Linked DNA regions of Mesorhizobium onobrychidis. The protein of the gene in region 1 interacts with the protein of each later gene in a pairwise test. Links are inferred from orthologs where the notes say so. Each region holds a gene or a part of one and is shown in the gene's direction. Other genes may lie near its edges.

What was found.
Region 2: the proteins of IHQ72_RS00735 (region 1) and IHQ72_RS04640 interact in binary tests that used the Escherichia coli proteins (3 or more experiments, as listed by UniProt). The link is inferred for Mesorhizobium onobrychidis from one-to-one orthologs.

What each region holds. Positions count from the first base shown.
Region 1 is NZ_CP062229.1:154,062-161,529, forward strand. What follows is about bases 3,108-6,502. They hold IHQ72_RS00735 ([protein-PII] uridylyltransferase), read left to right. Parts: upstream 3,108-3,500; coding sequence 3,501-6,302; downstream 6,303-6,502. Other genes in these bases: murJ (murein biosynthesis integral membrane protein MurJ), read left to right, coding at 6,349-6,502. In the rest of the region: IHQ72_RS00715 (aldo/keto reductase), read right to left, coding at 1-49; CopM family metallochaperone, read right to left, coding at 129-515; IHQ72_RS00725 (heavy metal translocating P-type ATPase), read right to left, coding at 558-3,062; more of murJ, read left to right, coding at 6,503-7,468.
Region 2 is NZ_CP062229.1:968,608-975,425, forward strand. Bases 2,139-4,883 are described here. They hold IHQ72_RS04640 (P-II family nitrogen regulator), read left to right. Parts: upstream 2,139-3,214; coding sequence 3,215-3,553; downstream 3,554-4,883. Other genes in these bases: tesB (acyl-CoA thioesterase II), read left to right, coding at 2,139-2,995; IHQ72_RS04645 (ammonium transporter), read left to right, coding at 3,585-4,883. Also shown: IHQ72_RS04620 (YciI family protein), read left to right, coding at 1-75; IHQ72_RS04625 (hypothetical protein), read left to right, coding at 189-716; IHQ72_RS04630 (ubiquinone biosynthesis hydroxylase), read right to left, coding at 762-2,024; more of tesB, read left to right, coding at 2,120-2,138; more of IHQ72_RS04645, read left to right, coding at 4,884-5,003; IHQ72_RS04650 (hypothetical protein), read left to right, coding at 5,285-5,560; IHQ72_RS04655 (FtsK/SpoIIIE family DNA translocase), read left to right, coding at 5,878-6,818. UniProt on the Escherichia coli protein: Involved in the regulation of nitrogen metabolism. Regulates the activity of its targets by protein-protein interaction in response to the nitrogen status of the cell.

The sequences.
Region 1 (7,468 bases):
GAACGGCTTCGCCCGAGGGCAATGTGGTGGTTCTTATCGTTGATGGCATGGCGCGCTCCAGTCGACGCGCGATGGCAGCACACCCTTCGGGAGAAATCCACCCCGGATTTCCCGCGAGCTGCCTGATGCTACTTCACCGGATGGGCGGCCAGCCAATCCTGCATCTGCTTGATCTCGGCTTCCTGCGCCGCGATCACCGCTCCGGCCAGCTTGCGCATTTCCGGATCCTTGCCATTGGCAAGCTCGACCTTGGCCATGTCGATCGCCGCCTGGTGATGCGGGATCATGCTTCGGGCGAAATCGACATCGGCATTGCCGGAATGTTCGATCGCCATCATGGCGGTGTGCATCTTGTCCATCGCAGCCTTGTAGCCGTCGGTCGAGGGGCTTTGCGCGCCCATCGCGCCCATGTGGTGTTTCGTCTCCTGGGCTTGCGACGGAATGCTTTCCAGGAAAACGGCAGGCAGCATCCCCGCCGCCATCAGCAGCAGCACGATCTTTTTGGCCAAGGTCATTCATTGTCTCCTTTTTGAACGAATTCTATCTGGGGGCTTGGCTCAGAGTTTCAACGTCCTGAGCCGCAACGCGTTGGAGATGACCGAAACCGAGGACAGGCTCATCGCCGCCGCCGCCAGCATCGGCGACAAAAGCGCGCCGGTGAGAGGATAGAGCACGCCGGCGGCGACCGGCACGCCAAGCACGTTGTAGAGGAAGGCGAAGAACAGGTTCTGGCGGACGTTGCGGATCGTCGCCTGGGCGAGCGTGCGGGCCCGGACGATGCCGTTGAGATCGCCCTTGACCAGCGTGATCCCAGCGCTTTCGACCGCGACATCGGCGCCGGTGCCCATGGCGATGCCGACATCGGCGGCGGCCAGCGCCGGCGCGTCGTTGACGCCGTCACCGGCCATGGCGACGCCGGCGCTCCTGGCGCGCAGCTCCTCGACCAGCGCGCTCTTCTGTTCCGGCAGCAGGCCGGCACGCACCTCGTCGATGCCGAGTTTGCTTGCGATGGCCTTCGCCGTGCGTTCGTTGTCGCCGGTCGCCATGATGATCTTCAGGCCGCGGTCGTGCAGCGCCTTGATCGCCTCTGATGTCGTCGCCTTGATCGGGTCGGCGACGGCGACGATGCCGGCCAGTTTGTTGCCGACGGCAACGAACATCGCAGTCTTGCCCTCGGCCTGCAGCGTCTCGGCGCTGGTCGAGACGGATGCGATATCGATGCCGAGATCGGCCATCATCGCGGCGTTGCCGAGCGCCACCTTCTTTCCCGATACCGTGCCGGAAACGCCCTTGCCGGTGACCGCCTGGAAACCGCCGGCGTCGGGGATCTCCACCCGGCGTTCACGGGCGCCTTCGACGATCGCCTCGGCCAGCGGATGCTCCGAGCCTTTTTCCAGGCCGGCGGCAAGTGCCAGCAGATCATCTTGCGTCATACCCTCGGCAGCAACGACGTCGGTCACTCTCGGCCGGCCTTCGGTCAACGTGCCGGTCTTGTCGACGATCAGCGTGTCGACCGAGGCAAAGCGTTCGAGCGCCTCGGCGTCCTTGATCAGCACGCCGGCATGCGCGCCGCGCCCGGTGGCAGTCATGATCGACATCGGCGTGGCAAGACCCAGCGCGCAAGGACAGGCGATGATCAGCACCGAGACCGCCGAGACGATGGCGAAGATCAGGCTGGGTTGCGGCCCGAAGATCGCCCAGGCGATGAACGCAACGATCGCAACCACCACGACGGCCGGGACGAAATAGAAGGACACGCGGTCGGCCAGGCCCTGGATCGGCGCGCGCGAACGCTGCGCCTTGGCGACGAGCTCGACGATCCGCGCCAGCGTGGTTTCGGCGCCGATCCTCTCGGCGCGCATGATCAGCGAACCGTTCTTGTTGAGCGTGCCGCCGGTGAGGGGGTCGCCTTCGGTCTTTTCGACCGGCAGAGGCTCGCCTGACAGCATCGATTCGTCGATGGAAGAGCGGCCTTCCAGCACGATGCCGTCGACCGGCACGGCGTCGCCAGGGCGGATGCGCAGGCGGTCTCCGGCCTTGACCGTGTCGAGCGGCACGTCGTTTTCGGAACCGTCCTCGCCGATCAGCCGCGCGGTCTTCGGCGCGAGGTCGAGCAGCGCGCGGATCGCCGAGCCGGTTTTCTCACGGGCGCGCAACTCCAGCACCTGGCCGAGGAAAACCAGCGCCACGATGACGGCGGCCGCCTCGAAATAGACCGGCACCGTGCCCTCATGACCGCGGAACTGGTGCGGAAATATATCCGGGAACAGCGCGGCGACGACGCTGTAGAGATAGGCCGCACCAACGCCGAGCGAAATCAGCGTCCACATGTTGGGGCTGCGGTTGAGAACCGAATCCCAGCCGCGATGGAAGAAAGGGAATGCCGCCCACAGCACAACCGGGCTGGCCAGCGCCAATTCCACCCAGATCTTCGCCGAATCCTCGATGAACGCGCTAAACGTCACGCCGAGCATTGGCGCCATGGCGAATATCAGCAATGGCACCGACAACACGGCGCTCACCCAGAACCGCCTCGTGAAGTCGACCAGTTCCGGGTTCGGCCCCTCATCGCCGGTCGGCACGCCCATCGGCTCCAGCGCCATGCCGCAGATCGGGCAGGCGCCTGGCTTGTCACGGACGATTTCGGGATGCATCGGGCAGGTGTATTGCGTGCCTTTCGGCATCGCCTGCGGTTCCGGCCTGTCGCCAAGATACTTTGCCGGCTCCGCCTCGAATTTCACCTTGCAGCCGGCCGAGCAGAAATAGAAGCCCTGGCCTTCATGCCGGGAAAAGTGCTTCGCGGTGGCACGGTTGACACGCATGCCGCAGACCGGGTCGGTCGCCGCAAGGTACTTTTCTGGCTCGTCCGCGAATTTCGAACGGCAGCGCTCGCTGCAGAAGTGATAGATATTGCCGCCATGCTCGGCTGTGGGCTTGCCGGCGGCCGGATCGACGGTCATGCCGCAGACCGGGTCGCGAATAACGGCGTCCGCGACGGACGGAGCAGCGTTCGCCGAGCAGCGGCCGCCATGCGCGTGATGGTCGTGGTCGGAATGGGTCATGCGGAAAGGCCTCTCTGTCTCGATCTTGAAACGGAGGTAGTGCTTCCAGTAACTGGAAGGTCAAGGGCCAATTTCGACTGGCGGCCTGGGCGGAAAAATCCGCATCCAAACCGCACCCCATGCTATGGGCGCTGCCACTTTTGGGCTTGGCAACATCGTCCAGCAAGACCATCTATCAGCCTGTTCCGGCGCTGTGCGTCCAGGATCAGTTCCTGGGCGGCAAGGCGACCGGATTGCCAAGCCTGCTCAACTCGGAGCGGAGCGACCGGTGGTTGCAATCGGCATGGTCAAAAGACACAAGAAGACGGCATCTGCCGGCGGCGGCAGGAGGCGATCATCACGTTGGGCTACCGTGGAGAGCGTGTCCGTCCGCCCCATACCCAGCGCCGCGAAAACGCGCTATAGACGCCGCCGAAACGGCGAGGCCGAACGGCACTTATGGCAAAAATCTCTCTAAAGCTCGATGAACTGATCGACGGCGAAGCCTTGCGCCGCGAGATGACCGGGCTGACCGCGGCCGCGGCAGGCGACGGCTCCGGCAAGGCTGCGCGCACCGGTGTTCTCCAGCTTCTCAAGGGCAGGCTGGCCGCCGGCCGCAGCATCGCCGAACGCATGCTGATGGACGACGGCAGCGGCACCGCCTGCGCCGCCCGGCTGTCGCATCTCATGGACGAGATCATCCGCGCGCTCTACGATTTCGCCGCCACCCATGTCTATCGCGTCAAAAACCCGTCTTCAGCCGAACGCATGGCGGTCGTCGCGGTCGGCGGCTATGGCCGCGGCACGCTGGCGCCGGGATCCGACATCGATCTCCTCTTCCTGCTGCCCTACAAGCAGACGCCATGGGGCGAGCAGACCGTCGAATACATGCTCTACATACTGTGGGATCTGGGGCTGAAGGTCGGCCACGCCACCCGCAACATTGACGAATGCCTGCGGCTGTCGCGCACCGACATCACCATCCGCACCTCGATCCTGGAAGCGCGTTTCCTGTGGGGCGAGCAGAAGCTCTATGACGAGCTCTTGCAGCGTTTCGACCGCGAGGTGGTGCGCACGACCGGACCCGAATATGTGCAGGCCAAGCTTGCCGAACGCGACGAGCGCCATGCCAAGGCCGGCGAAAGCCGCTATCTGGTCGAACCCAACGTCAAGGACGGCAAGGGCGGCTTGCGCGACCTGCAGACGCTGTTCTGGATCGGCAAGTATTTCTACCGGGTGCGCACCGGCGAGGAGCTGGTCGACAAGGGCGTCTTCACCGGCACCGAATACCGGGAGTTCCAGAAGGCCGAGGATTTCCTGTGGGCGGTGCGCTGCCACATGCATTTCCTCACCGGCAAGGCCGAGGAACGGCTGCATTTCGACATCCAGCGCGAGATCGCCGAGCGGCTGGGCTACACCACACATCCGGGCCTGTCGGCGGTCGAGCGCTTCATGAAGCATTACTTCCTCGTCGCCAAGGATGTCGGGGATCTCACCCGCATCTTCTGCGCTGCACTCGAGGAAGAGCAGGCCAAGCATGTGCCGGGCTTCAACCGCATCTTCCTCACCTTCTCGCGCCGCAAGCGCAAGCTTGCCGGCACGTCCGATTTCATTATCGACAACCATCGCATCAACATCGCCGACGACCTGGTGTTCGAGCGCGATCCGGTCAATCTCTTGAGGCTGTTCTGGTTCGCCGACAAGCACGGGCTGGAATTTCACCCCGATGCGCTGAAGCTGCTGACCCGTTCGCTCGGCCTCGTCGGCAAGGCGCTCAGGCGCGACGAGGAAGCCAACCGGCTGTTCCTCGACATATTGACGTCGGACCGCAATGCCGAACTCAATCTCAGGCGCATGAACGAGGCGGGACTGCTGGCAAAGCTGATCCCGGATTTCGGCAAGATCGTCGCCATGATGCAGTTCTCGATGTACCACCACTATACGGTGGACGAGCACCTGATCCGCTGTATCGGCGTGTTGGCCGAGATCGAGCGTGGCGACGGTGAAAAGATCCACCCGCTTGCCCACACGCTGATGCCGGGGCTGAAGAAAAGCCGCGAGGCGCTCTACGTCGCGGTGCTTTTGCACGACATCGCCAAGGGGCGGCCGGAGGACCATTCCGAAGCGGGCGCTCGGATCGCGCGGCGCACCTGCCCGCATATGGGGCTGTCGGCGGCCGACACCGAAACAGTCGCCTGGCTGGTCGAGAACCATCTGATCATGTCGATGACGGCGCAAACGCGCGATCTCAATGACCGCAAGACGATCGAGGATTTTGCCGCGACCGTGCAGTCGGTCGAACGGCTGAAGCTGCTGCTCGTCCTCACCGTCTGCGATATCAGAGGCGTCGGGCCGGGCGTCTGGAACGGCTGGAAGGGGCAGTTGCTGCGCACGCTCTACTACGAGACCGAATTGCTGTTGACCGGCGGGTTTTCGGAGGTGTCGCGTGCGATGCGCACTGCGGCTGCCCGCGAAAAGCTGGCCGAGGCGCTCGCCGATTGGCCGGAAAAGCCGCGCAAGCGCTATGTCGCCAAGCACTACGAGAATTATCTGCTGACGGTCGATCTCGCCGACCAGCTTCGCCACGCCGAATTCATCCGCGAGGCGGATGGGGCGGGCAAGAAGCTCGCCACGATGATCAAGACCCACCAGTTCGAGGCGGTGACCGAGATTACCGTGCTGGCGCAGGACCATCCGCGGCTGCTATCGGTCATTGCCGGCGCCTGTGTGGCGGCCGGCGGCAACATCGTCGACGCGCAGATCTTCACCACCTCCGACGGCCGCGCGCTGGACACCATCCTGATCTCGAGGGAATTCGACCGCGACGAGGACGAGCGCCGCCGCGCCGAGCGCGTCGGCCGGCTGATCGAGGACGTGCTGTCGGGCAAGAGCTGGTTGCCGGAGATGATCGAGAAGCGGACCAAGCCGCGGCGCGGCGCCAAGGTCTTCCGCATCCAGCCGCGCGCCGAAATCCGCAACACCCTGTCGAACCGGTTCTCGGTGATCGAGGTCGAGGGGCTGGACCGGCCGGGCCTGCTGTCCGAGATCACCGGGGCGTTATCCGACCTATCGCTCGACATCGCGTCGGCACACATCACCACCTTCGGCGAAAAGGTCATCGATACTTTCTATGTCACCGATCTCACCGGCCAGAAGATCGACAGCCCGACACGCATGGCCGCCATCCAAAACAGGCTGATCGCGGTCCTCGAAGGCACCGTGCCCGAGCGCGGCGGCAAGGCCAAGGCCGCGGCCGAGTGATAACCACCATTTATTTGTCCCAATCCTGCAGGCAGTCTCCAGACGCATGAGCCTTGTCAAAAAGTTCGCGACGGTCGCTTCCGGCACGCTGATGAGCCGTGCCCTCGGCTTCGGCCGTGAGATGCTGATGGCGGCCGCACTCGGCACTGGGCCGATCGCCGACGCCTTCAACGCCGCCTTCCAGTTCCCCAACACCTTTCGCCGGCTGTTTGCCGAAGGCGCCTTCAACGCCGCCTTCGTGCCGCTCTTCGCCAAGGAGATCGAGACCCACGGCACCGATGGCGCCAAGCGCTTTTCGGAAGAGGTGTTCGGCGTGCTGTTCACGGCGCTGCTGGCGCTGACCATCGCCATGGAACTGGCGATGCCGCTGATCGTGCGCTACCTGGTGGCGCCGGGCTTTGCCGACACGCCGGGAAAGTTCGAAATGACGGTCCGGCTTGCGACCATCATGTTTCCCTACCTGATCTGCATGTCGCTCGGCGCCATGATGGCCGGCATGCTGAATTCGCTGCGCCGCTATTTCGCCGCCGCGGTGGCACCGGTATTTCTCAACATCATCCTGATCGGCGTGCTCGCCTACGCCTGGCACAAGGGATCGGACGCGCGCACCGTCGGCTTCGCATTGGCTTGGGGCGTGCTGGCGGCGGGGCTGGTCCAGTTGGCGATCGTCTGGGTGGCGGTGCGCCATGCCGGCATCTCGATCGGCTTTCGCCGGCCAAAGATGACGCCCAATGTCAAGCGGCTGCTGATCCTGGCGCTGCCGGCGGCGATCACCGGCGGCATTACCCAGATCAACCAGCTGATCGGCACGGCGATCGCCTCGGCGCAGGACAGTGCGGTGTCGTCGCTCGCCTATGCCGACCGCATTTACCAGCTGCCGCTCGGCGTCGTCGGCGTCGCCGTCGCCATCGTGCTTCTGCCCGAACTGTCGCGGGCGCTGAAGTCAGGCAATCTGATCGAGGCGGCCAATCTGCAGAACCGGTCGGTGGAGTTCACCTTGTTCCTGACCTTGCCGGCGGCGGCGGCACTGCTGGTCATGTCGGAGCCGATCGTGGGACTGGTCTACGAACGCGGTGCATTTGCCGCCAACAACTCGACGCCGATCGTGGCGGCAATCCTGGCGATCTTCGGCTTGGGTTTGCCGGCCTTCGTGCTGATCAAGGCGT
Region 2 (6,818 bases), 810 kb from region 1 along the record:
ATTGCCGGCGGCATCCCGCTGGCCGAAATTGGCACGATCGAGGTCAGGGCGATCTACAACCTGCCGGGGTCCTAGTGATTATCCGGTTTGCGTCCGGCGAATCAGATCTCTTCGGCGGGCGCAAACTTTTGCGAGTTGAAGCGAGGCAAGACTTCTCCTATCGTCGCTGCGGCTGGGGGATTTCGGGCATGCATATACTGATTGCTGCAATTGGCCTGTTGGGAGCGGCGGCATTCTGGTGGTACCGACTGAAGATCATGAACGACGCAGCGCGTGAGGTTGCGGACGTCGTTGGTCGCGTCCAGGGCAATGTGCGCCGCAAGCGGCTGCGCAAGCAGGCGGCGCTCTCACCGCTGACGGCGATCGACGATCCGGTCGTGGCGGCCGCGACGCTGATCACCGCCATCATTTCCGAGAACGGCCCGGTCCTGCCGCGGCGCGAAGCCGCGATTCGGTCAGTGATCTCGGAGATTGCGGACGAGAAGAAGACCGACGAGGCCGTGGTCTATGCCAAATGGGCGGCGTTACAGATCGACGATGCCACGATCGTCATCGACAAGCTGGCGCCGTTCCTGCGCGAACGTCTGGATGTGACTGAGCGAAACGATTTGCTGCAGATGGTGAACCGCGCGGCGCAGGCTGGTGAGCAACCCCTGGAGATATCCGACCAGCGGATGCTGAGGCTGCGCCAGAAACTCGGCTTCGAGGTCAACTGAACGAATTGCCTGACGCGCAGTATTGGTTTGCCGCTCTTCAGGGCTCTAGATCGCTTCGCCTTTCAATAGTTTCGGCGTGTCGCCGGACAGACCGGAGGCCTGGCGGATGAAGAAATCCTTCAGCCGCGGCATCCGTTCGACGAGGCCGAGGCCAATGTCGCGGACGGCCCGCAACGGGCCGATGTCGTTGGAAAAAAGCCGGTTCAGCACATCGGTGGTGACGCCCATCTGCAGCGTGTCGAAGCGCCGCCACTGCTGGTAGCGTTCGAGCACGTCGAGCGCGCCGATATCCTGGCCGAGCCGGTCGGCCTCGACCACCACTTCGGCCAATGCCGCCACATCCTTGAAGCCGAGATTGAGGCCCTGGCCGGCGATCGGGTGGATGCCGTGGGCGGCGTCGCCGGCGAGCGCAATGCGCGGCGCGACGAAGGCGCGGGCAAGCGTCAGGCCGAGCGGCCAGGCGCGCGGCCTGTCGGCGACGCGGATTTCGCCGAGCTTCAGGCCAAACCGCTGTTCGAGCTCGTGCTCGAAGACGAGGTCGTCGCCGTCGACCAGTTTTTCGGCGTCTTCCGACCGCTCGACCCAGACGATCGACGAGCGGTTGGTGCCGTCCTTGTCCGGCTTGAGCGGCAGCGTGGCGAAGGGGCCGGCTGGTAGAAAATGTTCTTCGGCGCGGCCGTTGTGCGGCCGTTCATGCGCGACGGTGCAGACGATGCCGGACTGGCCGTACTCCCATCTCACCGTCTTGATGCCGGCCATGTCGCGCAGCTTCGAGTTGACGCCATCTGCGGCGATAAGCAGCCGCGCCTTTAGCGTCGCGCCGTCGGCAAGATGCACGGTGATGCCGGCGCCGTTCACGTCGAACGCACTGACGGCGACGCCTTCGATGATGTCGATGCCGAGTTTTTCAGCGCGCCGGCGCAGGGCGCCGTTCAAATCCCGGTTGGCGACCATATGCGCAAAGGCTTCGCCGGGCGCGACTTCGCCATCGAAGGTGAGAAACACCGGGCGCACCGGATCGGAAGTGCGCGAATCGGTGACGATCATTTCGGTGATCGCCTGCGCCTCAGGCGCGATTTCGGCCCAGACGCCGAGCTGGTCGAGCATGCGGCAAGCGGCAGCGGCGATGGCCGAGGCGCGGCCGTCCTTTAGCCAGGCACCGGCGGGCGCGGCGTCGACGACAGCGACCGCCAGGCTCGGCCGCGCCTGTTTCAGCGATACGGCGGCGGCAAGGCCGACATAGCCGGCGCCGGCGACCAGAACGTCGAGCAAGGTCCGGTTTTTTGCATCCGCCTTGCGGTCCACCATGGCAATTCCTTTCCGGCCAAATCCCTTTCCGGCCTTGACTGCCCGTCATTCCTGTCGGAAACCGCCATAACACTTTTGCGGTGAGGGCGCGAAACATGACGGCGGCCATGGACGAGCTTCTCGGCATTCTCGACCTCGAGCAGCTGGAACACAACCTGTACCGAGGTCGCAGCCCCAAACTCGACTGGCAGCGTGTCTTCGGTGGCCAGACCATCGCCCAGGCGCTGGTCGCCGCCCAGCGAACGGTCGAGCCCGAACGCCACGTGCATTCGCTGCACGGCTATTTCATGCGGCCCGGCGACACCAAGGTGCCGATCATCTACCAGGTCGACCGCATCCGCGACGGCGGCTCCTTCACCACGCGCCGTGTCGTGGCGGTCCAGCACGGCCAGGCGATCTTTTCGCTGGAAGCCTCGTTCCAGCAGGATGAGGTCGGGCTCGAGCATCAAGTGCCGATGCCGCAGGACGTGCCGGCGCCCGACACATTGCTGTCGCAGCGCGAACTGATTGGCAAGTTCGGCGAGGCCGTGCCCGACGGCATCAGGCGCTACTGGGAGCGTGACCGCCCGATCGAGATGAAGCCGGTGATGCTGGAGCATTACACCAGCCGGGAAAAGCTGGAGCCGAAGCAGAACATCTGGATCCGCACGACCGGCCCGGTTCCGGCCGATCGCGCCACGCAGGCGGCAGTGCTTGCCTACCTTTCCGACATGACGCTGCTCGATACCTCGACCTTTGCGCATGGCCGCGCCATTTTCGATAGCGACATCCAGGCGGCGAGCCTCGATCACGCCATGTGGTTCCACCGCAGCCATTCGCTCGACGACTGGATGCTCTACACGCAGGACAGCCCGTCGACGCAAGGGTCGCGGGGGTTCACGCGCGGGTCGCTGTTTGCCCGCAACGGCACGCTGATCGCCTCGGTTGCCCAGGAAGGCCTGATCAGGCTGAAGCGGCCGCCCGCCGAATAGGCATTTTTGGAAAATTGCCTATTTTTTAATCAGATGCGTTGCCGCGACTATGCACAGTCAGCCGACGAACCTTCCCGAATTCCTTATTTAACAACAGGTTAACACCCTGCTTCGGCAATTGGCACGGAGCTTGAATCCTAGCGGGCACTCTCCGGCTCTCATGGGGATCGGCGACGTCCTACAAACGCGGGGGACCGCAACAGCAAAGGGTGAAACCTTATGAAAATCGTGATGGCAATCATCAAGCCGTTCAAGCTCGACGAGGTGCGCGAAGCGCTCACCGCAATCGGCATCCAGGGCCTGACCGTCACCGAAGTCAAAGGCTACGGGCGGCAGAAGGGACACACGGAAATCTATCGCGGGGCGGAATACGCGGTCAGCTTCCTGCCGAAGATCAAGATCGAAGTCGCGGTCGGCCTGGACATGGTCGACAAGGCCGTCGAAGCCATCACTGCGGCGGCCAAGACCGGTCAGATCGGCGACGGCAAGATCTTCGTTTTCGGCATCGACCAGGCGGTGCGCATTCGCACCGGCGAAACAGACACCGACGCGCTTTGAGCTGCGGACACGTATTCCAATGGAGAGTTCAATGAATATTCCTTCTACTTTGAAGTCGGCGGCGCGCACCGCGCTGCTGGGCTCGCTCGCTATCGCAGCACTGGGCACGGTCGCCGCATTCGCGCAGGAAGCGGCGCCGGCAGCGCCAGCGGCGCCGGCCTTTACTGTCGACAAGGGCGACACGACGTGGATGATGATTTCCACCATCCTGGTGCTGTTGATGACCATTCCCGGCCTTGCCCTTTTCTACGGCGGCCTGGTTCGCGCCAAAAATATGCTGTCGGTGCTGATGCAGGTCTTCACCATCACCAGCGTGGTCATGATCGTCTGGGTTTTCTACGGCTACAGCCTTGCCTTCACCCCCGGCAATGCCTTCGTCGGCGGCCTTTCCAAGATGTTTCTTGCCGGGGTCGACGTGACGACGGTGTCGGAAACCTTCACCAAGGGCGTCGCCATTCCTGAGCTGGTGTTCGTCATCTTCCAGATGAGCTTCGCCTGCATCACGCCGGCCCTGATCGTCGGCGCCTTCGCCGAACGCGTCAAGTTCTCCGCCGTGATCCTTTTCACCATCCTCTGGGTCACATTCGTCTACTTCCCGATCGCGCATATGGTCTGGTTCTGGGGTGGCCCGAGCGCTTACAGCGACCCGTCGGGGCTCATTTTCGGCTTCGGCGCCATCGACTTCGCCGGCGGCACCGTCGTTCACATCAATGCGGGTATCGCCGGACTTGTCGGCGCGCTCATGATCGGCAAGCGCATCGGCTACAACAAGGACGTCATGGCGCCGCACTCGATGACGCTGACCATGGTCGGTGCTTCGCTGCTGTGGGTCGGCTGGTTCGGCTTCAACGCCGGTTCGAACCTCGAAGCCAACGCCTATGCGGTGCTGGCCATGGTCAACACCTTCGTCGCCACAGCGGCGGCGGCAGTGACCTGGATCGTGCTTGAAACGCTGCTGCGCGGCAAGGCGTCCATGCTTGGCGCGGTTTCGGGCGCGGTTACCGGCCTTGTCGCCGTCACGCCCGCTGCCGGCTTTGCCGGACCGATGGGCGTCATCGTGCTCGGCATCTTCGCCACCTGCGTCTGCTACTTCTTCGTCTCGGTCGTGAAGAACAAGTTCGGCTACGACGACAGCCTCGATGTCTTCGGCATCCACTGCATCGGCGGCATCATCGGCGCACTCGGCACCGGCATCCTGGTCAATCCCGCTCTCGGCGGCGCTGGCATCGTCGACTATTCGACAGCCGACTTCGCTGCCGGCTATGCCGGCACGGCGACCCAGCTGTGGTCGCAGTTCAAGGGTGTCCTCGTAACCGTCCTGTGGTCGGGTATCGGCAGCGCCATCCTCTACAAGATCGTCGATATGATCGTAGGCTTGCGCCCGACAGCCGATGCAGAGCGTGAAGGGCTCGACCTCACCGCGCATGGCGAAGCGGCCTATCATCCGTAAGCCTTGCCACCCGTAAGTCTTGTCTGGGGCGGCCTCGGCCGCCCCACATTCTCCCATCCCGTCGTGACGCTCCTGCAAGGGCTCACGCATTGAGGCCCGGACCCGTTCCGGGCCTCCCTTTATTGTGCGACGCCGTGCCGGTGGCAGTTCAGGCTCGATCACAATCGCTTGATCGGGCGCTTGATGGCCTTGGTCGATGAAACATCGGCCGTGCTGGCTCCGAACTGTGTTGGCGATCATCGTTTGGGCGCTCGTGAAAACAACAGGGAAGGAAACCAGTCATGAACATCAAGAACGTCTGCCTCGGAGCGGTCGCTCTTTCCATGATCAGCGGAGCGGCATTTGCCGGCGCTCTCGATTCACCCGACAACATGGCGCCGTTCTACACAGACTCCAGCATGAAGACCATGAAGCCGAAGGAGGAGTTCAAGACGACCTTCATGTCGATGCCGAAGGAAAAGCAGGAAGCCATGAAGAAAGAATGCAATGACGCGGCGATGAGCAAGCCGTATGCCGAGTTCTGTGCGAACGTCCAGGCGCTCGGCGGCGCCAACTAGCGCATGACCCCGAACGCATGATCCGAACTTGGGTGCGGAAAGGATCATGCTCCAATCAAAATAGTGTTAGGGCGGCCGTCTAAAGGGACGCGCGGGCGTTCTAAGGTCTGGTGATCAGGCTGAGCCCTGATCGACCTGCCGATCCAAAATGATGGCGGGCCAGCGTACACGCCATTTTTGTGACCGCTTTTCCACCCGGGAGCTGCCGGCACGCCCATGGTTAATGCGGCCTTAACCTTCCCGCCGCTAGTCTGGCATCCGAATCTGCCGGAGTGCGTCATGCGTCCGGCCAGTCCATGACAGACGGGGAACGACGAATGCGTTCAGGGGCTTCAGCACCGCTCGCGCTGGCCGATACGGGGTACGGCATCCGGGCGTTCGCGCGGCGTCAGGTCGGCCGGCTGGTCGGCGCCGGCCTGTTTGCGCTGGTCGCCTTCGGTATCGCCAGCCTCGCCACCTGGAACGTCGCCGACCCAAGCTTCTCCCACGCCACCGATAACATCGTCACCAACGCCATGGGCTATGTGGGCGCTGTCTTCTCCGACCTTGCCATGCAGTTCTTCGGCCTTGCTGCCGTCGCGGCGCTGGTGCCGGCGGTGGTCTGGGGATTTCTGCTGTTTTCGGCGCGCGGCGTCGACAGGCTGCCGAGGCGCGGGCTCGCCTGGTTTGGCTACGCGGTGCTTGCCGCGGCCATCGCCGGCTGCGTGGTGCCGCCGAAGACCTGGCCGCTGCCGACGGGTCTCGGCGGCGTGTTCGGCGACATGGTGCTCAAGATTCCCGGCCTCGTCGTCGGCGGCTACCCGACGGGCCTCATCGCCAGCGTGCTCGCCGTGCTTCTCGCCGCGCCGGCACTGTGGCTGTTTGCCTACGGCTCGGCGCTGATTGCACGCCAGAACGGTTTCGCCGTCCTGGAGCAACCGGCTGCGCCCGATCCGAGGGAGCAGGACGACCTGCTTTTCGACAATGATGAGGACGAGGGCGACGAGGGCATTCTGGCGCTTGGCGCGATCACGCATTGGTGGTTGTCGTTGCGCGCCTATCTCCGCCGTCGCGCCGCGCGCCGCCGGGAGCGCGACGATTTCGAACCGGAGATGGAACCGCGCGCCAGCGCCTGGCGGCGTGCTGCCGAGCGGGTCGAATCGGCCGAATTCGCCGAAGCGCGGATGAGCCTGGATGGCCGCGCCCGCGTCGAGCCGGAATTCTTCGCCGCCATGGTCAACGACCGCAGCGCCTCGCTCGATCCCGACGACGCCGATGT